One region of the Bacillus sp. JZ109 genome, then DNA from elsewhere that is predicted to be linked to it. Evidence: riboswitches for the same ligand, from Rfam matches in the RefSeq annotation. Region 1 holds a riboswitch; each other region holds the start of a gene.
What was found. Region 1 has a riboswitch for S-adenosylmethionine ahead of metI (cystathionine gamma-synthase/O-acetylhomoserine thiolyase). Riboswitches for the same ligand answer to the same signal wherever they lie in the genome.

Region 1 (5,895 bases):
TAAAATGAAACCGGAAGCGCCTCCGTCTGCCGCGGCTTTTTCGAGCGCTTTCATAATGATGCCGCCGACACCGGCTGAGCGGTGGCTTTTCAGTACGCAAATCCGCTCTAACTTGCCGTAGCCGTCCTTCATGCGCCATCTTCCGGCACCGACAGGCTTTTCACCGTCATACACGACGATATGCTCTGACTCATTTTCAAGTTCGTCAATTTCTTCTTCAGCAGGCACGTTTTGTTCTTTGACAAAGACTTCTTCTCTTACATAGAATGCATCTTTCAGTTGTTCTTCATTTTTTGCGATAACTGCTTTCAAACATTATTCTCCTCTGCCTAGCAAGAAGGTTTCATATACTGTCCACGATCCGTTTTCCAACTGGTAGAGCAAGTGGAAACGGTCAACGATTTCTTCATGCGACACTTCCTGCATTTTTAATTGTCCCAGCACATCTGAATGCTCATCGTCGGAAAGATTTTGGCCGACCGTCACATGCGGAACGAAATTATATTCCTGTTCTCCTGCCAACACACCGGTGTATAGCTTTTCATTGAGTGTTTTTAACTCTTCCGTCGGTTCTGCTTTGATGTAAATGACATTATTGACAGGCGCAAATGAGCTGTATTTTGTCATTTTGAGAACGAGTGGGTGGGACTCTTTTGCGATGTTTCTTAAATGTGATACGAGCTGATCCGCTTTCTCCTCCGCGCATTCAAAGGATGCTCTCAGCGTCAAATGAGGCGGGATCAGAGAGTAGCTTGGGTCATAGCGCTTTCTGTAAGAGTTTGCAAGGTCTTGGAGCTTTTTTGATGGAAATAAAACGATTCCGTATTTCATATTATGTCCCTCCTGGAAATAAAGTATGATAGAGTGTTAAAGCATTTTTTTCAGCGCCGGGGTGATGAGCGGCTGCCAGTATGTCCATTTGTGGTCTCCGTCAAATGGCTCGAAATCATAATCGGAAAGCTTTTTCTCCAGCAGCTGTTTCAGCTCCCGGTTCGGTTCTGTAAAGTCCAGAATGTTCCCGTCTGTCGTGTGGACGTCAGTTTCTTTTGTTCCGATTTGGTGATAAATAGAGAGGTGTTTGATATCGTCTGACTGTTTTACGGCTTCTAGTACGTGTTTGTCAACATAGGGAGACTGCATGATGATGTTGCCAAACATATTCGGATAATCAAGCGCTGTCATAAGTGACACGGTTGCTCCGAGCGAATCACCGATCAGCGTTCGGCCGTAACCGATCTGATAGGTTGGATACTCATCATCTGCAAAAGGAACGAGCTCATGGGCGATGAACCGTTTATACGCCGAAAATTTTGAACCCTCCGGATGATAGGTGTTTCTGCGCTCTTTTACATCCTTATAGGGAACACCGATAATAATGCACCGGTCTATTTCGTGTTTCGACAGCAATTCCTCAACCTGTCTGCCGATTCTCCCCAGCCTGAAATAATCGTGGCCGTCCTGTGCGATAATGACATGGTATTTATAAAGCGGGGAGTAGTTGGACGGCAGATAAACAAGCAAGGTCATTTCCTCGTTAAGCTCTTTTGAAAAGAATTTCTTTTCTTGCACTGTGCCGTTTTTCGGTGCCATAAAAACATTCCTCCAGGACATCACTATACTTTCTTGCATTTTCAATTATTGTACCATGAATTATTAGAAATTTCTCTCTTTAAACGGTTCGGCACACGAAGAAAAAAGTGTTGAAATAAACTGTGAATTGCGCTAATATAAAACAATCAGAAAATTGAAATCGATATTTCTTATCGTGAGAGGTGGAGGGACTGGCCCTTAGAAACCTCAGCAACCGGCTTGTTTTGCATGTGCAAAGCGCCAAGGTGCTAAATCCAGCAAGCGTTTTTTATGCTTGGAAGATAAGAAGAAGCGTTAAACCCCTTCTTCTTATGAAGAAGGGGTTTTTATTTTGAAAAGGGAAGGTGTCAGCTATATGTCACAGCACGTTGAAACGAAATTAGCCCAAATTGGGAACCGTAGCGATGAAGTCACGGGAACAGTGAGTGCTCCTATCTATTTATCAACAGCATACCGCCACAGAGGGATCGGAGAATCTACCGGATTTGATTATGTCCGCACAAAAAATCCGACACGCCAGCTTGTTGAGGACGCGATCGCTAACTTAGAAAACGGCGCGAGAGGGCTTGCCTTTAGTTCGGGAATGGCTGCTATCCAAACGATTATGGCGCTGTTTAAAAGCGGAGATGAACTGATCGTTTCATCGGACCTATATGGCGGCACGTACCGTTTATTTGAAAATGAATGGAAAAAATACGGATTGACTTTTCATTATGATGATTTCAGCGATGAGGACTGTTTACGCTCTAAGATTACGCCGAATACAAAAGCGGTGTTTGTGGAAACGCCGACAAACCCCCTCATGCAGGAGGCGGACATTGAACATATTGCCCGGATTACAAAGGAGCACGGTCTTCTGCTGATTGTAGATAATACATTTTATACACCGGTCTTGCAGCGGCCGCTTGAGCTGGGAGCTGACATTGTCATTCACAGCGCAACCAAGTATTTAGGCGGGCATAACGATCTGCTTGCTGGACTTGTCGTGGTGAAGGATGAGCGGCTCGGAGAGGAAATGTTTCAGCATCAAAATGCGATCGGCGCCGTCCTGCCGCCATTTGATTCGTGGCTTCTGATGAGAGGAATGAAGACGCTGAGCCTCAGAATGCGTCAGCATCAGGCAAACGCGCAGGAGCTTGCGGCGTTTTTAGAAGAGCAGGAAGAAATTTCGGATGTGCTGTATCCCGGAAAAGGCGGCATGCTGTCCTTCCGTCTGCAAAAAGAAGAATGGGTCAATCCGTTTTTAAAAGCACTGAAGACCATTTGTTTTGCAGAAAGCCTCGGCGGGGTGGAAAGCTTTATTACATACCCTGCGACCCAGACGCACATGGATATTCCTGAAGAGATCCGCATCGCAAACGGGGTGTGCAATCGGTTGCTGCGCTTTTCTGTCGGTATTGAACATGCGGAAGATTTAAAAGAGGATCTAAAACAGGCATTATGTCAGGTCAAAGAGGGAGCTGTTTCATTTGAGTAAACACAATTGGACGCTGGAAACCCAGCTCGTGCACAATCCATTTAAAACAGACGGCGGAACCGGGGCGGTCAGTGTACCGATTCAGCACGCCTCGACTTTTCACCAATCTTCATTTGAAGAGTTCGGGGCATATGATTACAGCCGCTCTGGCACGCCGACAAGAACAGCTCTCGAAGAAACAATTGCCGCACTGGAAGGCGGAACAAGAGGATTTGCTTTCAGTTCAGGCATGGCTGCCATCTCAACAGCATTTTTACTGCTGTCACAGGGTGATCACGTTCTTGTGACAGAAGATGTATACGGCGGAACCTTCCGTATGGTGACAGAGGTGCTGACCCGGTTTGGCATTGAGCATACGTTTGTCGACATGACGGATCGTAATGAAGTGGCGCGGAGCATCAAGCCGAACACAAAGGTCATTTATATGGAGACGCCATCAAATCCGACACTTGGGATTACGGATATTAAAGCAGTTGTTCAGCTTGCAAAAGAAAACGGCTGCCTGACCTTTCTGGACAATACATTTATGACACCGGCACTGCAGCGTCCGCTTGATCTCGGCGTGGATATTGTACTTCACAGCGCGACAAAATTCTTAAGCGGACACAGCGATGTGCTCTCAGGTTTGGCTGCTGTCAAAGATGAAGAGCTTGGGAAGCAGCTGTATAAGCTGCAAAACGCGTTCGGCGCCGTCCTTGGCGTGCAAGATTGCTGGCTTGTCCTGCGCGGATTAAAAACGTTGCAGGTCCGTTTAGAGAAAGCGAGCCAAACAGCCCAGCGGCTTGCGGAATTTTTCCAGAAGCATCCGGCGGTGAAGCGCGTGTATTATCCGGGACTGGCTGATCATCCCGGCGCTGAAACCCATAAAAGCCAGTCAACGGGAGCGGGCGCCGTGCTATCTTTTGAGCTTGAAAGCAAAGAGGCCGTTAAGAAGTTAGTCGAGAATGTGTCACTGCCGGTCTTCGCTGTCAGCCTTGGCGCCGTGGAATCGATTTTGTCCTATCCGGCAACGATGTCTCACGCGGCAATGCCTAAGGAAGAGCGTGAAAAACGCGGTATCACTGATGGCCTGCTCCGTCTGAGTGTGGGCGTCGAACATGCAGACGATTTAGAACACGATTTCGAACAAGCGCTGAAAGAAATTGCTCCAGTTGCGGTTCGTTAAAAAAGAAGCCGGGGATGGCCCGGCTTCTTTTATTATTGTTCGTCATCAGGATTCAGAATCGCGAGGACTTGATGATCCTCCCAAACGCCATTAATTTTTACATTTTTTCGGGCGATGCCTTCTTTATGAAATCCCGCTTTTTCTAAAACACGCATGGACCCGAGATTACGGGGCATCACACCGGCTTCAATCCGATGCAGTTTCAATTCGTGGAACGCATAATCAACAACCAATCTGACTGCCTCTGTCATAATGCCCTTTCCATTATGGGCTTTGTCTAAAAAATACCCGATGAACGCAGTTTGCAGCGCGCCACGGATGATTTGAAAGAGCGAAACCGTCCCGATTAATCTATCGTCTGGCGCTGTAAAGATGCCAAAATGATATTCTTCATCTTTCTCAAGTCTTTCCTGATACTCGGTTATCCGTTTTCTTTGCCCCTCAACCGTATAGTAATCGTCTGCGCGTATCATAGAAAACTGTTCGAAAAAATCTCGATTTTCACTTTGCAGCCGCAGGTTTTCTTCGGCATCCGTTACTTCTAAAGGTCTAACATAAATGGTTTTTCCTTTTAACATACAGTGATCTCTCCGTTCTCGTGTCAGCATTCCTCTTACATTATTCTCAGGGAAATGCAAATATCCTTTTTATAAGAAGGAAGAAAACCAATTTCCCATAAAAGTGCCAACATAGTTGCCGATTAAGTAGCCGAGCGTACCGACAAGCATGATCGGGGCGACAAGCTCCCGCCATCCCTTGGCAATTGCCATCGCAGCCGCAGTCGTCGGTCCCCCGACAGTAGCGTTGACGGCGAGCAGAATTTCTTCAAGCCGCACACGGAACAATTTTCCGGCAGCTAAGGAAACCGCTAAATTGCTAATCGCAATGATAAACACGAATAATAGAATAAGAGGCGCATTCGTGACGATTAAGCGGAGATCGGCAGGAATGCCGATCACCACAAAAAACAAATAAATCAAAAAGGTTCCAAGCTCCTGAGATCCATTGAGCCTTTCAAAAAAACGCGGGAAAAGAAAAATGATAAGAACAGTTAAAGACGTAAGAACTAGGTACTGATCGCCAAGCGTACCGGTCAGCAGGGGATGAGAAAAAATGCTTTTAAAATAACCGGAAACCTTCATACTTACCGCAACAAGCGTGAAAGCAGCACCGGCATTAAATGCGATATCCTTTAAGGAAATATCCTTCCGTTTCCAATAGCTTTCAGCACTGTTTCCGCTGTTTCCATCGGCTTTTACCTTCTCTTCAAACGGCATGGCATAATGCCGCTGAAACCATTTGACTGCAGGAATACTGATTAAAATAAAAAACAAAAGCGCCATCATAAAATTATCAGCCACAACGGTAGCCGACACATATTCACCAGGCGTCTCAAATTTTGCCGCCATCGCCGCAAAGTTGACCCCGCCGCCGATATAAGAGGCGCTGATCATCCCGCCGATTTTATCGAGATAGGGAATATGCTGTTTGAGTAGAAAAAAAGCCAGGATACTGCCAAGCACTGTTCCAACGGAGCTAATCAGAAAAATAAACAGCAAACGCCTGCTTTCCTTAAAAATTTGCCGAACATTGATCTGAAACAATAAAAGTGGTATCGCCAGCGGTACCACATAAGACCACACAGTGTCATACACAGGCGACT
Region 2 (5,895 bases), 710 kb from region 1:
ACAACCCCTAAAAATCCCCAGGCAAGCCGCTTCGGTATTCCTATTTTATCCAACATATCTGTCTCCTCCTTAGATGCTTATATTCATTACCGTATTACCTTATTAAAGTTGAAAATTAAATGATTCCTCAAAACAGCAAAAATGCCGCCTTAAATCAATACTTTGCTTTCTGAACCTGAAAAAAAGCGCTGTGTTTGCTTCCATTTCTCATATAAAGCCAATTCTGTCTGACAGTCCTTCGGTTCGATCACCCGGACATTTGCTGACATCTCCTCCGTTAATTGAAAGGTTTCATTGCAAATGACTGCAGCTCCAACAACAGATGCCTGATGATATCCCTCTTGGACATAGACCTTTTTTTGAAGAAGATCCGCGATATATTGAGTGAGCGCTTTGCTTTGGAATCCCCCTCCGCACACCCAAACATAGTCACGTTCAAACGGAGTAACCTCTGTTAAAATGTCAAAGTTCCATTTAATTGAAAATGCGATCTCTTCTAGCGCTGCACGTACAAAATGTGCCCTCTTTAAATGTGCTGACAGCGGGGCATCAAAAAGAAAACCGCCTCTCGTTAACGCATTCTTTTCAGCCGATAAATAAGAGCCGAGAGCCGCTACACATGCATGGTCTTCTTTTGCAAGTGCAGAAATCTCCTCCTCCATTACTTCGTACGTTTCATTCGGATAAAAAATCTGTTTTAATTTTTGATAATTCAAGCCGGTAATTCCCGGATTCGTTTCCACAAGCCAATGCCCTTGATCCGTATGACAGTTCAGCCAGGCTTTATGTTTTGTGTCGCCATGATCCGCAGTAATTTTGGTTATTGGCGTTGTTGTCCCTGATACAATGACAATGTCCTCAAGTCCAGCTCCGGTGCTTTTGACAGCTAGCTGTGTATCCCCGCCCCCTGCTATAACCTTAGCATCTATTGAAAGGCCTAATTCGGATGCATATTCATTTGCTATCGTTCCAATTGCTGTTCCCGCTCTTACAAGAGGCGGAAGGATAGATGGAGAAAAGCCGAATATGTCGCACATCTCTTCTGACCAAGTGTTTTGCTTCACATCAAACAGCAGGGTTTCTGTTGCCTGTGATGGTTCATATGTTAATATTCCGCTCAGTTGGTACGTCACCCAATCACTGATGCTAGTAAAGCTTGCAGTCTTTTCCCATAAAGAGGGCTGGCGCTGTTTTAATCCATAAAGCTTGAGCGCGGAAAAAAGTGCGGTTGGCAGGCGGCCTGTGCGGCTGTATATCTCTTCCCGATCGGGAATGCTCGCCTCCCACTCTCGACCGCGGTTATCGATGTTCGGCAGCCCAAGAAAAGAATCGCCGTTTTGATCGATCAGAACAATCCCCTGTCTTTGACTCGTCGATGTCAAACCAATGATGTCAATATCACACGAACGGGATAGCACACGTTTTGCCAAATTCATCACCTGCTTCCACAGCACCTGAGGAGAAAAATAACGGCTGTCCGGGTAAAGCGTCTCTGTGGAATACACGATGTCCTCCCGTTCAACTGTTAGAACACTGCCAGTTACACTCACGACCGCTACCCTCGCATTGCCTGTGCCAATATCAAAAACGAGATAGCCTTTTTGTTTTTTCATTCTGTTAGCCTCCTTTCTTATACCCCTGTTTTCAGTTCGTCCTTGTTATACATTGTCGGAATATTAAGAGTTTTTTCACCCTTCCACTTTTTGAGGGCTTTATTCAGTATCGTCACGTGATGATCCTCCACTTCAAATGTTGCTCCAGCGAGATGCGGTGTTGCCAGAACATTAGGCAATGAAATCAATTCATAATCTGATTCCTCTGGAGGTTCATGATAAAAAACGTCTAATATCGCACCTCTGATTTTATGTTCTTTTAATACAGATAAAAGATCTTCACGGTTTACAACAACTGCTCTTGAAGTATTGACGAAAATCGCACTCTGTTTCATCAGATCAAAATACTTCCGATCAATAAGTCCAAGTGTTTCCTCAGTACGAGGCAGATGGACAGAAACGATATCACTGTCTGAAAACACCGTTTTAAGAGATACTTTTTCATACAGCGGATGATCGTCTTGAATGAATGGATCGTAATACTTTATTTTACAGTCAAACGCAGTCAGCAGTTTTGCAATCCTTTGACCAACCGCCCCGAACCCAATCATGCCAACCGTTTTTCCTGTTAATTCATTTCCTTTAAATTTGACATAAGCCTGCAGGTAATCACTGTTCCACTTTCCATCCTTCAGCCATTGATTCGAGGCGCTGGTATGGCGCAGAAAGGAAATCACATTTCCAATAAACATTTCAGCAACGGCTTGTGCATTCCGCCCTGGTGTATAAAAAACAGGTATGCCTCTTTTTGAGGCAGCTGCCACATCCACATTGGAGGGCATTCCCCTGCAAACACCGACAAATGAAAGTTCGGGAACAGAAGCAAATACGCTGTCTGTTACCTGATCAAGTTCAGTAATCAAGCCTGTCGCATTTGTTGCTTTTAGCAGCTGAATGAGTTCATCCTCCCGATATGCCCGGCCTTGTTCCTTCCAAGATTGATAAGCAACTGAGTCAAACAAGTTTTCTAGCTCTTTTCGTCCTTCTTCGTTGTACGGTGCTGTAACCAAAACCGTCATGGTGCAAAACATCCTTTTCATCGTATTTTTTCATAAAAAAAATCTCTTTCCGCAGATGGAAAGAGATTCATATATAGGCGCGCTCTGTTACAGGCAGACGCCGGTATAAACCTTGCTTTCCTATCTTTCAAGCTGACGCTTGCTGGAATTGGCACAATAATGTTGCCGAGGTTTCATAGGGCCAGTCCCTCCACCTCTCTGGATAGAAAATGTTGAGTATGTAATTTTCAGAATGAAGAATACGTTTATCATAAAGAAGTCTCAGATTGATGTCAATCTCTTTTTTCAGAATTGACGTTATCATCCGAAATGTTATAATTCTTACAAAATATCTAACTAGAGAGAGGAACTGGGCCATGAAATCTTTTGCCACACAACAAAACGGCATTTTCAAATCCGTTTGCTCGCTGGACTGCCCGGATCAGTGCGGATTGTTAATACATAAAAAAGACGGGAAAATCGTAAAAATGCAAGGAGACCCTGATCATCCTGTCACAGCCGGAAACATATGCAACAAAGTCCGGAATATGACGGAGCGCATATATGATGAAAAGCGGCTGACTACACCGCTCAAACGAACAGGTGCGAAAGGCCAAGCGATATTTGAACCGATTTCCTGGGAAGAGGCAATCGATACGATCACCTCCCGCTGGAAACAGCTGATTGATGCAGAGGGAGCTGAAAGCATACTTCCTTACAGCTTTTACGGAAATATGGGGAAATTGACAGCTGAAGGAATGGACCGCCGCTTTTTTTACCGCATGGGGTCAAGCCAGCTTGAACGGACGATTTGCAGCAAAGCGGGATCTGAAGGCTATAAATATACAATGGGCATAAGCGCGGGAATCGATCCTGAGGAAACCGTTCATACAAAACTATTTATTTTTTGGGGAATCAACGCGGTCAGCACAAATATGCACCAAATTACGATCGCCCAAAAAGCGCGAAAACAAGGTGCCAAAATTGTCGTGATCGATGTGCATAAAAATCAAACAGGACGTCTTGCAGATTGGTTTATCCCAATAAAACCGGGAACCGACAGTGCACTTGCTCTTGGCATCATGCACATTTTATTTAAAGAAAACCTTCATGATGAAGCATTTCTGTCCGAGTACACGGTTGGCTATGAAGAGCTCCGTGAACACGTGAAACAATATGATCCTGAAAAGGTATCGACGATCACCGGTGTCAGTACCGAAGATATTTACCGACTGGCAAAAATGTACGGGAAAACCTCCCCTTCTTTTATCAGAATCGGAAACGGACCCCAGCATCACGATAACGGCGGGATGATTGTAAGGACGATTGCCTGTCTTCCGGCGATTACCGGCCAATGGCTGCACACAGGGGGCGGCGCAATTAAGCATAACAGCGGAATTTTAGAATATAACACAAATGCCTTGCAGCGGCCCGACTTATTGAAAGGGCGCACCCCGAGGTCGTTTAATATGAATCAGCTTGGCAGGGTGCTTTTGGAAACAGACCCGCCGATTCGCTCTCTATTTATTTACGGAACGAACCCTGCCGTCGTCGCGCCCGAAGCAAACAAAGTCAGACATGGATTACTGCGGGAAGACTTGTTTACTGTGGTTCATGATTTGTTTTTAACGGAAACGGCTGCATATGCGGACATTGTACTGCCTGCAACATCCGCTTTTGAAAATACTGATTTTTACACCTCCTACTGGCACCATTACATTCAGCTTCAGCAGCCGGTGATTGAGAGATATGGGGAAAGCAAGTCTAACACTGAGGTTTTCCGATTACTGGCTGAAGCCATGGGATTCACAGACCAGGAGCTTAAAGATTCAGATGAAGAATTAATCCGCCAGGCGCTTGACCATCCAGATAATCCACATTTGGCAGAGATTGATTACGATGCACTTGCTAAGCATTCATTTATGAAAGCGAAACGCGAAAAGCGACTGTTTCCGGGCGAACTTCCAACGCCAAGCGGAAAAATAGAATTATATTCAGAACAAATGAAACAAGACGGCTTCCCTGCTTTACCGACATATACACCTCTTGTAACCGATAATGAACATCCGTTTATGTATGTTCCGGGGCCAAACCATAATTTCTTAAACTCAACATTTTCCAATAATGAAAAACACATCAAGCTTGAAAAGACGCCAAAGCTCTTTATCAACACAAAAGATGCTGAAGAGCTCGGAATCGTTGATGGGGCACCTGTACGAATTTGGAACAGCCGGGGAGAATGCCAGCTGACCGCTGCAGTTGGAGAACAAGTGCTGCCAGGTGTCGTTGTCAGCCAAGGATTATGGGCGGATGAACAAGGAAAAAAACAGCTTGTAAACGCGCTAACCCCAGACCGATTGTCCGATATGGGCGGCGGCGCCACCTTTTTTTCAGGACGCGTGCAGATTGAAAAGGTTTGAAAAAATAATGAAACCCCTAGTATGCCAAGCCCGTATAACATAACATCGACATAATGGAGGCATACACATGGACGTTTTTTTAGGAATTGGTATTGCTTTGGCTGGATATTTTATCGGTGAAGGCTTAAAGCAGATGAACCATCCAAAAGCATATGAAAAAAGTGATACCTTGCTTATAAAAGAACGAGATATTTACTTTTACATCGGACATTTTTTAGGAATAACGACAACTGAGGCAAAACAGTTAGCCGGAGACATGACAGACCTGCCTTACATTAAAATCAACGGGAAAAAGTATGTGCAAAAACAAAGTTTAATAGAATGGATATTTGCATTAGTCAAAAAGCAACAGGATGAAGTTAGTATTAAGAAAAACGGGATTTGCTAGTTGTTTAATGGAAAACATTTGAAAGTAAAGGCTTGCTTCAAAAGCAACGCCTTTTTAATCATAATAAAAGAGAGCGTTTACATATTTATTTCTCCTTTGCCCGATGATGCTTTTCGAACACCTTGATTGCTTCTAAAGTCGTTTTCAAGCTCTTCTAGAGTACGACCTTTTGTTTCCGGCAGATACTTTTTCACGTAAAGAATCGCAGAAGCCCCCAGAACAACGAAGACGAAGAACGTTGACGACATCCCCAATTGATCTAGTAACACAGGAAACGTTAAGCCGATAAGAAAATTCATCATCCAAAGGAAAAACACTGAAATCCCCATTCCGAGCCCTCGCAATCTGAGCGGGAATATTTCTGAAATCATGAGCCACGTAACCACGGATACCGCTGACTGCTGAAAAGCCAGGAACGTAATTGTCAGGCCAATCACGATAAACGGCAGCACGGGAGTTCCTTGAAGTGTGATGGA
Region 3 (5,895 bases), 1.9 Mb from region 1:
AGAAGCCTTCGTTAAGATAGCGCTGAGCCATTTCAGGGTCCATTTCAAGGAACTCCATGTTTTCGTCCATTTTGCGGATGAATTTCATGAGAGAAATTTCATCGCCTTCTTCTCTGCGCGCGTTGATTGCTGAGCGAAGGAAGTCGGCATTTGTCACACCGCTGATTTCACTTGGGTACTGCATCGCAAGGAATAAGCCTGCCTGCGCACGCTCGTCCACTTCCATCTCCAGTACATCTTTGCCGTCAAGCGTGATGCTGCCTTTTGTTACTTCATATTTAGGATGCCCCATAATAGCAGCTGATAATGTGGATTTACCAGTTCCATTCGGGCCCATTACTGCGTGGAATTCTCCACCTTTTATTTCAAGGTTTACACCCTTTAAGATCTCTTTCCCTTCGATTTCAACGTGAAGATCTTTGATCGTTAATGTTGAAGCAGCCATATCTATACCTCCAAAAATATATAATCATTATTCTCATTTTATTCTCATTCTAATTTTATAACAAATGAAAAGTAAATACAACTTTTTATCGTGCCTTGCACATTCCTCAAGTTTAACAAAGATCAGCACTTTATTAAAGCGATTGAAAAAGAAAAAGAGTGGATTCCCACCCTTTTTTAAAAGATTGATTTTCTCAATAAGCTCCCGCAGAAATCCGCTTGCTTTTTTCGTAATCAAGCTCTCTCTGCCGCTCTACTTTCATTCTTGTTTCCAGCCGGCGTCCATATTCCTCGTATCCAATTCCGTGTGACAGCTGCATCGCTTTTTCCATTTCTGACGTATAATCGAGGTTCAGTCTGTCCTGGCTGCTGCAAATAATGAATCAATCCCTTCATATATTTGCTTTTTATTGTACCAGTGCTGCGTTGGATGCCGCAAAAACGATTTGGCGTGAAATAGCGGCAGATGAGACGAAAGCATCCTTTCAGAACAAATGAGAATGGTTTTTCGGAATATTCCTTCTCTTAATGCGTGGTGTTTCCGAATTCCTCAATGCACTGTTGAACAACTGTCACGCCTTGGCTGAAAGCTGCGCCGCCTCCAAATGCCGCTGCCACACTGACGGCTTCGAGAATGTTTTCTTCTGTCGCTCCCTGATCGAGACAGCCTTTTGTATGATAGATCATGCAATATTCGTCCTGAGCATTGATGGCAATTCCGAGGGCGATCAGCTGTTTTTCTCTTTCAGTCAGAGAATTCCCGGCAAAGCACTGTTCAGTAAATTCGTTAAATTTCCTTCCCATCAGCGGCATCTTTTGTTCAAATGTACCTAAACCATGTTTATATTGTTTTAACGCGTCCTGCATGCTTCCTCTGTCTTGATTCAAAGAAAATCCCTCCATCTGTTTAACATTCCTTTTTATTATGAACAGCTTTTAGGAAAATACGCGAAAAAAACCCCGGATTTCTCATCCGGGGTTTCAGTCTTATTCAGATACAGGAAGCACAGCTCCGTCGTATTTTTTCTCGATGAAGTCTTTGATCTTTTTAGAGTGAAGAACTTCCATCAGCGCTTTGATTTTTGCAGAATCTTCTTCGCCTTTTCTTACTGCGATGATGTTAGCGTATGGGTTGTTTTTCGTTGATTCTACTTCAATTGCATCTTTTTTAGGATTTAATTTATTTTGGATCGCATAGTTTACATTGATGAAGGCCGCGTCTCCTTCTTTGTTTTCATATGCTTTTGCCGTTAATTCAGGCGCCACTTTTTTGAATTCAAGGTTTTTCGGGTTTTTCTTAATGTCTTTCAATGTTGCGTCAATTGTTTCTACCTTAGAATCAAGAGTGATTAATCCAGCGTTTTCAAGCATTGCAAGCATACGTCCTTGTTCAGCAACGTTGTTTGTCAGAATGATTGTCGCACCGTCTGGAAGGTCTTTCAGTGATTTGTATGTTTTAGAGTAAATACCGAATGGCTCTAAGTGAACAGCGCCGGCATTCACAAGTTTGTAATCTGTGTTTTCTTTCATTTCTTGCTCAAGGTAAGGAATGTGCTGGAAGTAGTTCGCGTCCACTTCATTATCAGCTAAAGCTTTATTGTACATTTTGTAATCACTAAGCACTTTCACTTTCAGCGTATAGCCTTTTTCTTTCAGCAATGGTTCAGCTTCTTTTAAAATTTCCGCATGCGGTGTTTTTGTTGCCGCAACGACAATTTCTTTCTTGCCAGATTCAGCGCCGTTATTCGAACTGCAGGCAGCCATGACTCCTGCAAATACAAGCAGTAATGCACCCAAAAATAGCTTTTTCAATGTAAATCCTCCCTTATCGTTTGTCTATAATATTTGTTATTAGATCACCGATGATTTGAATAATAAACACGATGATTAAAATAAACACAGTAGCAACGAAGGTAACATCAGCGTTATTAGACTGATATCCTTCTACGTACGCAAGGTTTCCAAGGCCTCCTGAACCAATGGCTCCGGCAATTGCCGTTGAGCCGATCAAAGCGATGGCAGTAACCGTAATGCCAGAAATAAGAGCAGGCATTGATTCCGGAATCAGCACTTTGAAAATAATCGTAGACGTTTTCGCGCCCATTGATTTAGCGGCTTCAATCACACCTTTATCCACCTCACGCAGCGCGATTTCAACAAGGCGCGCGTAAAATGGTGCCGAGCCGATTACCAGCGCCGGCAATGCGGCGTTTGGCCCTAAGATCGTGCCGACTAAAAATTTCGTAAAACCTAATAGTAAAATAATTAAAATAAGGAACGGAATCGATCTGAATATGTTAACAACGGCCGCAATCACAGAGTTGACCGCTTTATTCTGCCAGAGGCTTCCTTTGCTCGTCAGAAAGAGCAGCAAGCCGAGGATGACCCCGATGACAAAAGCAAACAGTAAAGAAATCAGCGTCATATAAAGTGTTTCATATGTCGCGTTCCATAATTCAGTTAAATCAACGTTCGGGAAGTATTTTTCAAACATTCGTGATCACCTCTGCTTTCACCTGTTTGTCATTAATGAATCGGATCACGTTTTGCACTTCTTCCTCGTCCCCGTCAATGTGGATGAACAGTGAACCGTAAGCCCCATCCTTCGTCTGCGAAATTTTCCCTTGCAGAATATTGACGCTGACATTGAAGTTTCTGATCATCTCTGTAATCAAAGGCTGTTCAGCTGACTCACCGACAAATGTGAGCTGAACCATTTTTCCTGATGCTGTATCATCAAGAAGGTGCTGAAGCGTCTCTTTCGTTTCTTCCGGCTCTGTCACCTGCTGAACAAATCGTTTTGTCATTTGTTCCTTTGGATTTTTGAAGACATCGAGAACCTCGCCTTCTTCGACCACCTTGCCGTTTTCCATGACGGCGACTCTGTTGCAGATTTTGCGGATGACATGCATTTCGTGCGTAATCAGCACAATCGTCAAACCGAGTCTTTCATTAATATCGGACAATAGATCCAGAATTGAATCTGTCGTTTGCGGATCTAATGCTGATGTCGCTTCGTCACAAAGGAGAACCTTCGGATTGTTTGCAAGCGCTCTGGCAATTCCCACACGCTGCTTCTGACCGCCGCTCAGCTGAGACGGATAAGATTTTTCTTTTCCTTCTAAACCTACCAGTTTAATCAGTTCATTGGCGCGCTTGATCCGCTCGCTCTTTTTCACTCCGGCAATTTCCAAAGGAAACATGATATTATCTCTGACAGTCCGCGACCAAAGCAAATTGAAATGCTGGAAAATCATACTGATCTCATGGCGTGCTTTTCTTAAACCGCGTCCATTTACTTCATTAATCTTGGTTCCCGCCACTTCCACGGTTCCTGAGGTTGGTTTCTCAAGGCCGTTCAGCAGACGGATTAAGGAACTCTTACCAGCTCCGCTATATCCTATAATTCCAAAAATCTCACCTTTTTTAATGGAAAGCGAGACGTTTTGGACAGCATTGACATCTCCATGTTTCGACTTGTAAACTTTTGAAACATCCTGAAGATTGATCAAAGCAATCACCTGCCTTAACACTATTCTAAGAAATCTTCCGGTTTTTTCTGCAAAAGAAAAGCCTTTCTGCACACTTGAGCAGAAAGGCTTATATAAAATGCCTTTCTCTCATCTTTCAAAGCTGAACGCTTCGTGTGAATTGGCACCATTTCAACAGCGTTGATGGTTGCCGGGCTTCATAGGGCACTTCCCTCCACCTCTCTTGATAAGAGAAATATATAGTCTTTTTCGTCCGGAAATTCTTAATGTAGAATAGCACGGCGAATGATTAAATGTCAATAAAATAAATGATGTCAACTTTTACTATTATAATAATTTATTATTTTTTAATTTTTTAAAATCCTCTGAAAAAATCCATTTGTCAGCCAGAGAATGGCTTCCAGTTTTAACAGGGCCCTGAATGACCCCTTTACTTTGAGGCTTCCGCTCTGAATCAGGTGCTGAAGGGAAATGTCTCCGTGCAATAAATCAATAATTTCCGTTTGGTTTCCGTAAAAGGTCAGGTTGGACGTTTGGGGCGGAGAAACTTTTTTCATTTCTCCCTGTTCGTTTATTGAGACGGTTAAGGCTTCTGCTTCTCCTTGGAAGGTAATGAGCAATGTTGAGGCATTCAAAAGGGGTTTTAAAAACAGATGCTGATACTCATCTTCTAAAACTTCCGCTTTCTCCATATGTACAACCTCCTATTTGTTGGTCATACATACACATTTCTCTCTTTGTCGCAAGAACCCCTTTATAAAACGAACGACAATTTCATTGGATATGCTGAGAAATATGTCATAAATGGGATGCGGAAGATGATTTTTGTTTGATCAGCTCATATAAATAAGAAACGGAATGAAATGCATATCCTCTTTCGACCACCTTTCCGCCTTTAAACAGCAGAAAACAAGGGACGCTTTCAATTTGATACGCTTTTGCGAATGTCGGAGAGTAATTGACATTGTTTTGATAGAAGGCGACATCCGGCAGCATTTCTTTCACCACTGTCAGCATTTTGCTTGCAAGCTGGCAGGTGCCGCAAAACGGAGTATATAAATATAGAAGGTACACATCATCTTCAATGTGATCAAGTTCGTGTTCTTGGAGTTCTTTCATGCTATACACCTCGGGACTTTCTTTCAAGAAAAATAGTATGGACATTCAGATTCGCACGCACAATACAGAAGCGATATGGTGCCTGGGCGCAGCCGCTACTTCCTTATAGGCTCTGTCGATATGGAGATGGCAGGCTTCATTAAATTCACGCTTCAGCTGTTTTCTCAATTTCTCACCTGATTCATCAGCATCAACTAATATATAGACGTCTTTATCATAAAGCTCGTCAGCCAATTCCTCGAGCCTCAGCTGGCTGATTGTTCCGTTTGTGCAGATAATGCGCACCGGTTCATTCAGGACGCTTTCGATTTTCTCTTTATCTGATTTCCCCTCGACAATCATAACCTTTTCCAGCTCATCCATCTTCATCTTGTTCACCTGCCGCGTCAAATTTGAAACGTTCAGATTGTAAAAGAAGGCAGTGAAATTCACCGCCAACATTAACACCAGCCGTTTTCGTAGTCACAATCTACATATTTTGCGTCGTCTCCAGAGACCACATCGGCTGTCTTATAAAATTTCTCATTTTCAAAGGAATAACCGGACTTAAGCTCATATTCATTCATGCTTGTCATTTGGCCGATCATCTCATTATCATGATATAACGAGAGCCGGCCATTTTGAAAGCGGCCTGTCACGTCATTGGTGACATCGAGCTTTTGTTTGTCGAAAGCCATATTGGACACCTCCCATAACGTTAGCGTGTCCAATTGCTTTTACGGCTATCCTGTTTTAGTCTTCTTGTGTCATCTCTTCGTATTGCTCTGCTGTCATCAGTTTTTCAATTTCAGAAGCGTCAGATGGCTCAACGACGATCATCCATGCTTTTTCGTACGGAGAT
Region 4 (5,895 bases), 130 kb from region 1:
TTTTCACGGAAGAAGTGGTTAATCTGAAAGCTTCTGCCGCCCAAGTCAAATACTCATCCCAATCGCGGGTTTTCAATGGAAGGCCTTCACGCAGCGCTGGTTCATCGACTTGAATGATTTGAATGCCTGCGTCTTCAAGCGCTTTAACTTCTTTGCGAAGGGCAAGCCCGATTTGGAAGGCGATTTCTTTCCTCGAGATGTCGTTTCGAGGGAAAGACCAGTTTAAGATTGTAACCGGGCCCGTCAGCATTCCTTTTACATGCTTGGAAGTCAATGACTGTGCGTAGACTGTGTCTTTCACTGTCATCGGTTCAATAAATTCAACATCTCCGTAAATGACTGGCGGGCGGACACAGCGTGAGCCGTATGATTGAACCCAGGCATATTTAGTGAAGGCGAAACCGGCCAGCTTTTCACCGAAGTATTCGACCATGTCTGTCCGTTCAAATTCGCCGTGAACAAGGACATCAAGCTCCAATTCTTCCTGAATATCAATCCATCTTTTTGTTTCCGCATTGATAAAGTTTTGATACTGTTCATCGGACCACTCAGCTTTCCGCCATTTTTGGCGTGCGCTCCGCACTTCAGCAGACTGCGGGAAGCTGCCGATCGTTGTCGTCGGCAAAAGCGGAAGGCCGAGAGATTCATTTTGCAGGGCTAAACGTTCTTCAAACGGAATCGGGCGCTTGAAGTCTTTATCAGTTAATTGCTCAAGCTCTTTCTTTTGTTCAGAATTGGCGCCTGTTGCAAACTGTTTAAGCGCCTGGATATCAGCCTTAGCCTGCTGAATCTCTTCGCTGATCGCCGCTTTTCCTGATACTAAGCCTTCTTTCAAAGCTGTCAGCTCGGCCAGCTTTTCTTTTGCGTAGGATAATCCGTTCAATAGGTCTTTTTCCAAATGCTCATCAGGGTGTTTCGCTACCGGAACATGCAGCAGGCTGCTGGAAGGCTGAATCCACAGTTCATCAACTTTTGCAATGCTGAGAATATCAAGAACGGCATCGAGACGCTCTTCAAGGTCCGCTTTCCAAATGTTGCGTCCGTCGATAACACCGGCTGCCAGCACTTTGTCTGTCGGAAAGCCATGTGTTTTAAGCTGTTCCAGGTTTCTGCCTTTGTCGTGAACGAAATCAAGGCCAATACCCTGAACCGGGTAAGAGATCAGCTCTTCATAAGCATCAACAGAATCAAAATACGTCTGCAAAAGCACATTCAAGGATGAAAGCTCACTTGTAATGCTTTCAAATAATTCTTTTGCACCGCGGACATCTTCACTAGAGGCGGTAACGAGCGCCGGCTCATCGATTTGAACCCATTTTACGCCTTCTTCTTCAAGCTCTTTCAATAGCTGTACATATAATGGCACAAGGCGTTTTTGGATCGCTTTTGCTTCAGACGGTTCATAGCCTTTAGCAAGCGTAACGAACGTATAAGGGCCGACAATCACAGGCTTTGTTTCCACACCGTATTCCTGTTTGATCCGGCGATAATCTTCGAGTTGTTTGTTTCTTATCAGACGGAACTCAATGCTCTCGTCATATTCCGGAACGATGTAATGGTAATTTGTATTAAACCATTTTGTCATTTCACTAGATACGGCGTCTTTGATTCCGCGGGCGATAGCGAAGTATGTATCGGTAGCGTCAGTCAAATGTCTGAAACGTTTTGGGATCCAGTTGAAGCTGACTGCTGTGTCGAGTACATGGTCATACTGTGTGAAATCAGAAACAGGCACAACATCAATCTGCTGGTCAATTTGTGTTTTTACTGCTGATAAAAATAGTTCGTCGATTTGCTTCAAAAACGTATCTTTATCAGTACTGCCTTTCCAATACGCTTCAAGTGCTTTTTTCCATTCCCGGTTCAGTCCGATTCTCGGAAATCCTAAATTCGATGTTTTGATGGTTGTCATTGTTTCTCCTCCTTTATATGTAAAACACTCTCTTTAACCCGCGGATACAGGCTGCTAAGAGGTTTTCTCACAACAAAAAGCCTCTTTCCCATGAGAGAAAGAGGCTTTTCTACGTAAAACACTGCCTCTCTCATCTCTCAGACACAATCTGATGGAATTAGCACCGTGCCTTATGAGACATCAGTCTCGGCGCGAAAAGCAGTGCGCCCCATTTCACAATGGTATTACGGTCGGTTGCTGTTGGGGTCAAAAGGCCAATCCCTCGCCCAACTCTCGATAAGAGAAAATGTTATTAATTTTTTGAAAAGTTGAATCATTTGTTGGTAATCTTAACAGTAATTCAAATTCATTGTCAACATAGAATTGAAATATTTATTTACATGATGTGGTGTATATTATATAAGAAAAATAATCTTATAGGGTCAACAAATGTGATTGCTCTGCTTTTTCTGCGAGCTCATCAGGAGCTGTTAAATACAGGAAGCCATTGCCTGCCAGCGTTTTTGCAATATCAAGAGGAAGTGTCCTGCGGATTAGCTGTGCGAAAACCTCAGATTCAGAAAGCTTTCTTTGAAATGATTCTTCTTCATAGCTTTTGATTAAAGCAAGCGCACCGCTGACATGAGGGGCAGCCATTGAAGTGCCGGTCAGCTTACCGTACTTCTTGTTGGGAAGGGTGGATAAGATGTTTTCTCCTGGTGCCACAAGGTCAATCTCTTTATTTGCGTTAGAAAATTCTGATAATTCTCGCGCTACAGAAACAGATCCAACTGCAATCACTTCATTATAAGCTGCGGGGTAGGAAAGCTCTTCTGTGCGTTCGTCGCCGTCACCTTCATTTCCCGCTGCACAAACGACAAGCACTCCGTTTTTCACTGCGTTTTTCACTGCTTCTTTTAGCTCTGGCACATCGCTTGGCCCTCCAAGGGACATTGAGATGATGTCGACTTTCTGTTCCACCGCGTAGTTGATGCCGTTAATTATCCATTCGTATTGTCCGCTGCCGTTCTCGCCGCCAAGAACCTTCACAATCAATAGGCTTGCCTCAGGCGCGACTCCGGCAATGCCTCCGTTTGAATCATTAGCTGCAATTGTTCCGGCGACGTGTGTGCCGTGTCCGTTGTAGTCGGAAATCGCATCTTCCTTGCCGCCGTCGTCATCCGTGAAGTTCTTTCCGCCGATGATTTGATTTTTTAAATCAGGGTGGCTTGTGTCGCAGCCCGTGTCTAATACAGCAACTTTAATATTTTTGCCTTTTACCCCTTTTGCCCACATTTCTGGCGCCTTAATCACTTTAATGCCCTCAGGAAGCTCGTTTACATCCATGATCTGCTCATTCGTCACATACGGGATCAAGCGGATTTCACCATTCATAAAAAAGCCCTCCTTTTTTATGCTTGCAAGTGGATTCAAGGGTGTTGCCTCATATTATATGAAAAAAGCAAGCGCTCGGACAGAGCCATTTGAAGCATTTTGAAAAAATAGGATACACACCAAAGAATTAGTAATCTTCAAAATATTGGATGGCTTCAACATGTATGACTGGGATTCAACTGTAAGTCAAGTTATAATAGTGTTGGGGAAAGGAGCAGTGTCATGAAACTGAATGAAAAATTATATGCATTTTTTTCAGAGCATGTGGAACAAATGGCCGAGGAATGGATTGAAACGATGGAGGAAAGTGATCCGAATTCGCTTTACGCCCTACATAATGCAACAGTAACGGAAGAATTGAAAGAGCAGGACAGAGAGTTTTACCGGCATCTGAATTACATGTATGTTTTACCGGAAAAACAATTTCTCGAAGAGTTTCAAGAGTGGGTCATTGAGCTGACCAACGATCAAAAACATCTCGACACACCGGTTCAGTATGTCATTCGGGAGTTTATGAGAAACAGGAGATTATATACGAAGTATTTTGAGAAGTTCGCAGAAGAAAATGAATCAGCGTTTGAACCGGGAGAGAAGCAAAAATGGGCAGATTTGATTGTAAAAGTATTTGATTTCACCATTTATACATTCGTTGATCACGCTGAAATGAATGCCAAGCAGCAATTAAACGCCCAAAGAGAAATGATATTGGAACTAAGCTCACCTGTCATTACCCTGAGCAAATCAACAGCTCTGCTGCCGCTTGTCGGTGACATTGATACCGAACGGGCGAAGTTTATTCTGGAAAACACGCTTCAAGCTTGTGCGAAAAGACGTGTGGAGCATCTGTTAATCGATCTGTCAGGTGTTGTTGTGGTGGATACGATGGTGGCGCACCAGATCTTTAAATTGATTGAGGCGCTTAATCTGATCGGTGTCCGGTCAACCCTGTCAGGAATCAGGCCTGAAATTGCGCAAACTGCTGTACAGCTGGGGATTGACTTTTCGAATATTACCATTAAAACCAACCTTGCCCAAGCATTAAACTATCATCAATAAAAAAATCCGCTATCTGTGATAGCGGATTTTTTATGATGCGAAACATAAAGATACGAGAAAGGATCCCGCGAATAATAAGAGGACGAGGCAAAAGAACACCCAGTCGCGCCGGTTCACGCTCAATGTCCTGTAGTATGTCCGGTTTCTGCTTCCTGTAAATCCTTTCGATTCCATCGCAAGCGCTGTCCGTTCCGCTTTTCTGATGGCGCTTGCCAATAGCGGTATGGTATATCGTTTTAACGCACTGATTTTATTCATGATGCCGCTCTCCGCCGCTCCTCCTCTGATTTTATGAGCCTGCTGAATCAGCTGGACCTCATCCTTTAACAGCGGAAGAAAGCGAAAGCCTGCAATGACACCGTACGCGAGCTTTGGTGAGAGCCTGCACTGCTGGACAAGGCTCAGCATAAATAAAATCGGATCGGTTGTAAAAACAAACATCATCGATAAGGCGGAAAAGCATAAAATACGAAACCCGAGAGAGATGCCGACAGACAAATTATCGCTGTTAATGGAGATAGGGCCTGCTTGAAACAAAAAATTATCCGGTGTTGTCGGCACCTTTCCAAAAACTGCGGCTGTCCACACGCACCCGAATGCTAAAATCAAAAACGGAACCGTAAACAACAACCATTTTTTCAATGGGATTCCGGCCGCCAGTAAAACGCCCGCAACGATGATGATATAAAAACATGCCGGAGTGTAAGGGTTGTAAATAAACGACAGCATGACGACACAACAAAAAACCGCCGCCGCTTTCACAGTCGGATTAATGAGATGTAACGGCTGCTTCATCACGCACCTCCTCTTGAAATGCCATCCATTCATATAGAAGGGGAAGGGTGAGCTTTGCTTTTTGAACAAGCCCTGTTTCTTGAGAAAACAACTGCGCTGGAGATCCGTCAAAGGCCAGGCCTGTATCGTGAAGCACAAGCACGCTGTCAGCATACGAAGAGACTAGCTCCATATCGTGTGTAATCATAAGGACAGCAGTTCCCTCTGCCTTGATACGTTGAATCATTTCCATGCATTCAGCCGCTGTGCGGGCGTCCTGGCCAAAGGTTGGTTCGTCTAATAATAAAACCTTTACGTCATGCATGAGCATAGTAGCAACGCTCAGTCGCCGTTTTTGCCCTTGGCTGATCGCAAACGGATGATGATCAGCCAAATGCGCAAGACCAAAACGCTGCAGCAGATGTTGCGCTTTTTTCTCAGTTTCAGCATTTGCTTTCTGGCCGAACAGAAGCTCGTCATACACCGTATCGGTGACGAATTGATGCTCGGGGTTTTGAAAAACAAATCCCATCCGTTTACGCAATTCTTTTTCTTTATATTTCTGCAGCGGCTGATCATAGAGAAGGATTTTGCCGCTTTGCGGTTTCATGAGACGAGCCAGAACTGATAGGAGCGTCGATTTTCCAGTTCCGTTCGGACCGACAAGCGCCGTTAAAGAGCCTTCACGCAACGAAAAGCTGATGTCTTTGAAAATCGCCTGCTGTCCTCTCGCGAACGAAAGGCTGCTGACTTCAAGCACACTCTCCCCAGAAGAAGCT

Region 2: another riboswitch for S-adenosylmethionine. It lies ahead of M1D94_RS11335 (2-hydroxyacid dehydrogenase); the one in region 1 lies ahead of metI (cystathionine gamma-synthase/O-acetylhomoserine thiolyase).
Region 3: another riboswitch for S-adenosylmethionine. It lies ahead of metN (methionine ABC transporter ATP-binding protein MetN); the one in region 1 lies ahead of metI (cystathionine gamma-synthase/O-acetylhomoserine thiolyase).
Region 4: another riboswitch for S-adenosylmethionine. It lies ahead of metE (5-methyltetrahydropteroyltriglutamate--homocysteine S-methyltransferase); the one in region 1 lies ahead of metI (cystathionine gamma-synthase/O-acetylhomoserine thiolyase).

Annotation. Positions count from the first base shown of each region.
Region 1 covers NZ_CP096388.1:2,819,657-2,825,551, reverse strand. Annotated here, with positions in the region: gene M1D94_RS14895 (GNAT family N-acetyltransferase) at 1-312, opposite strand, end outside; gene M1D94_RS14890 (YjcG family protein) at 316-831, opposite strand; gene M1D94_RS14885 (esterase family protein) at 868-1,590, opposite strand; SAM riboswitch class I at 1,758-1,878, shown strand; gene metI (cystathionine gamma-synthase/O-acetylhomoserine thiolyase) at 1,946-3,067, shown strand; gene metC (cystathionine beta-lyase) at 3,060-4,232, shown strand; gene M1D94_RS14870 (GNAT family N-acetyltransferase) at 4,265-4,810, opposite strand; gene M1D94_RS14865 (DUF819 family protein) at 4,880-5,895, opposite strand, start outside.
Region 2 covers NZ_CP096388.1:2,107,313-2,113,207, reverse strand. Annotated here, with positions in the region: gene M1D94_RS11345 (MFS transporter) at 1-56, opposite strand, end outside; gene M1D94_RS11340 (FGGY-family carbohydrate kinase) at 150-1,613, opposite strand; gene M1D94_RS11335 (2-hydroxyacid dehydrogenase) at 1,631-2,653, opposite strand; SAM riboswitch class I at 2,750-2,841, opposite strand; gene M1D94_RS11330 (molybdopterin oxidoreductase family protein) at 2,989-5,031, shown strand; gene M1D94_RS11325 (hypothetical protein) at 5,099-5,419, shown strand; gene M1D94_RS11320 (sugar porter family MFS transporter) at 5,497-5,895, opposite strand, start outside.
Region 3 covers NZ_CP096388.1:875,377-881,271, reverse strand. Annotated here, with positions in the region: gene sufC (Fe-S cluster assembly ATPase SufC) at 1-445, opposite strand, end outside; gene M1D94_RS04470 (hypothetical protein) at 639-776, opposite strand; gene M1D94_RS04465 (carboxymuconolactone decarboxylase family protein) at 970-1,347, opposite strand; gene metQ (methionine ABC transporter substrate-binding lipoprotein MetQ) at 1,432-2,256, opposite strand; gene metP (methionine ABC transporter permease MetP) at 2,270-2,938, opposite strand; gene metN (methionine ABC transporter ATP-binding protein MetN) at 2,931-3,956, opposite strand; SAM riboswitch class I at 4,062-4,168, opposite strand; gene M1D94_RS04445 (SCP2 sterol-binding domain-containing protein) at 4,283-4,627, opposite strand; gene M1D94_RS04440 (thioredoxin family protein) at 4,734-5,054, opposite strand; partial or broken gene M1D94_RS04435 (toprim domain-containing protein) at 5,056-5,417, opposite strand; gene M1D94_RS04430 (YusG family protein) at 5,495-5,731, opposite strand; gene gcvH (glycine cleavage system protein GcvH) at 5,787-5,895, opposite strand, start outside.
Region 4 covers NZ_CP096388.1:2,690,902-2,696,796, reverse strand. Annotated here, with positions in the region: gene metE (5-methyltetrahydropteroyltriglutamate--homocysteine S-methyltransferase) at 1-1,912, opposite strand, end outside; SAM riboswitch class I at 2,040-2,195, opposite strand; gene isp (serine protease Isp) at 2,327-3,286, opposite strand; gene rsbRB (RsbT co-antagonist RsbRB) at 3,509-4,342, shown strand; gene thiX (HMP/thiamine ABC transporter permease ThiX) at 4,373-5,137, opposite strand; gene M1D94_RS14125 (ABC transporter ATP-binding protein) at 5,112-5,895, opposite strand, start outside.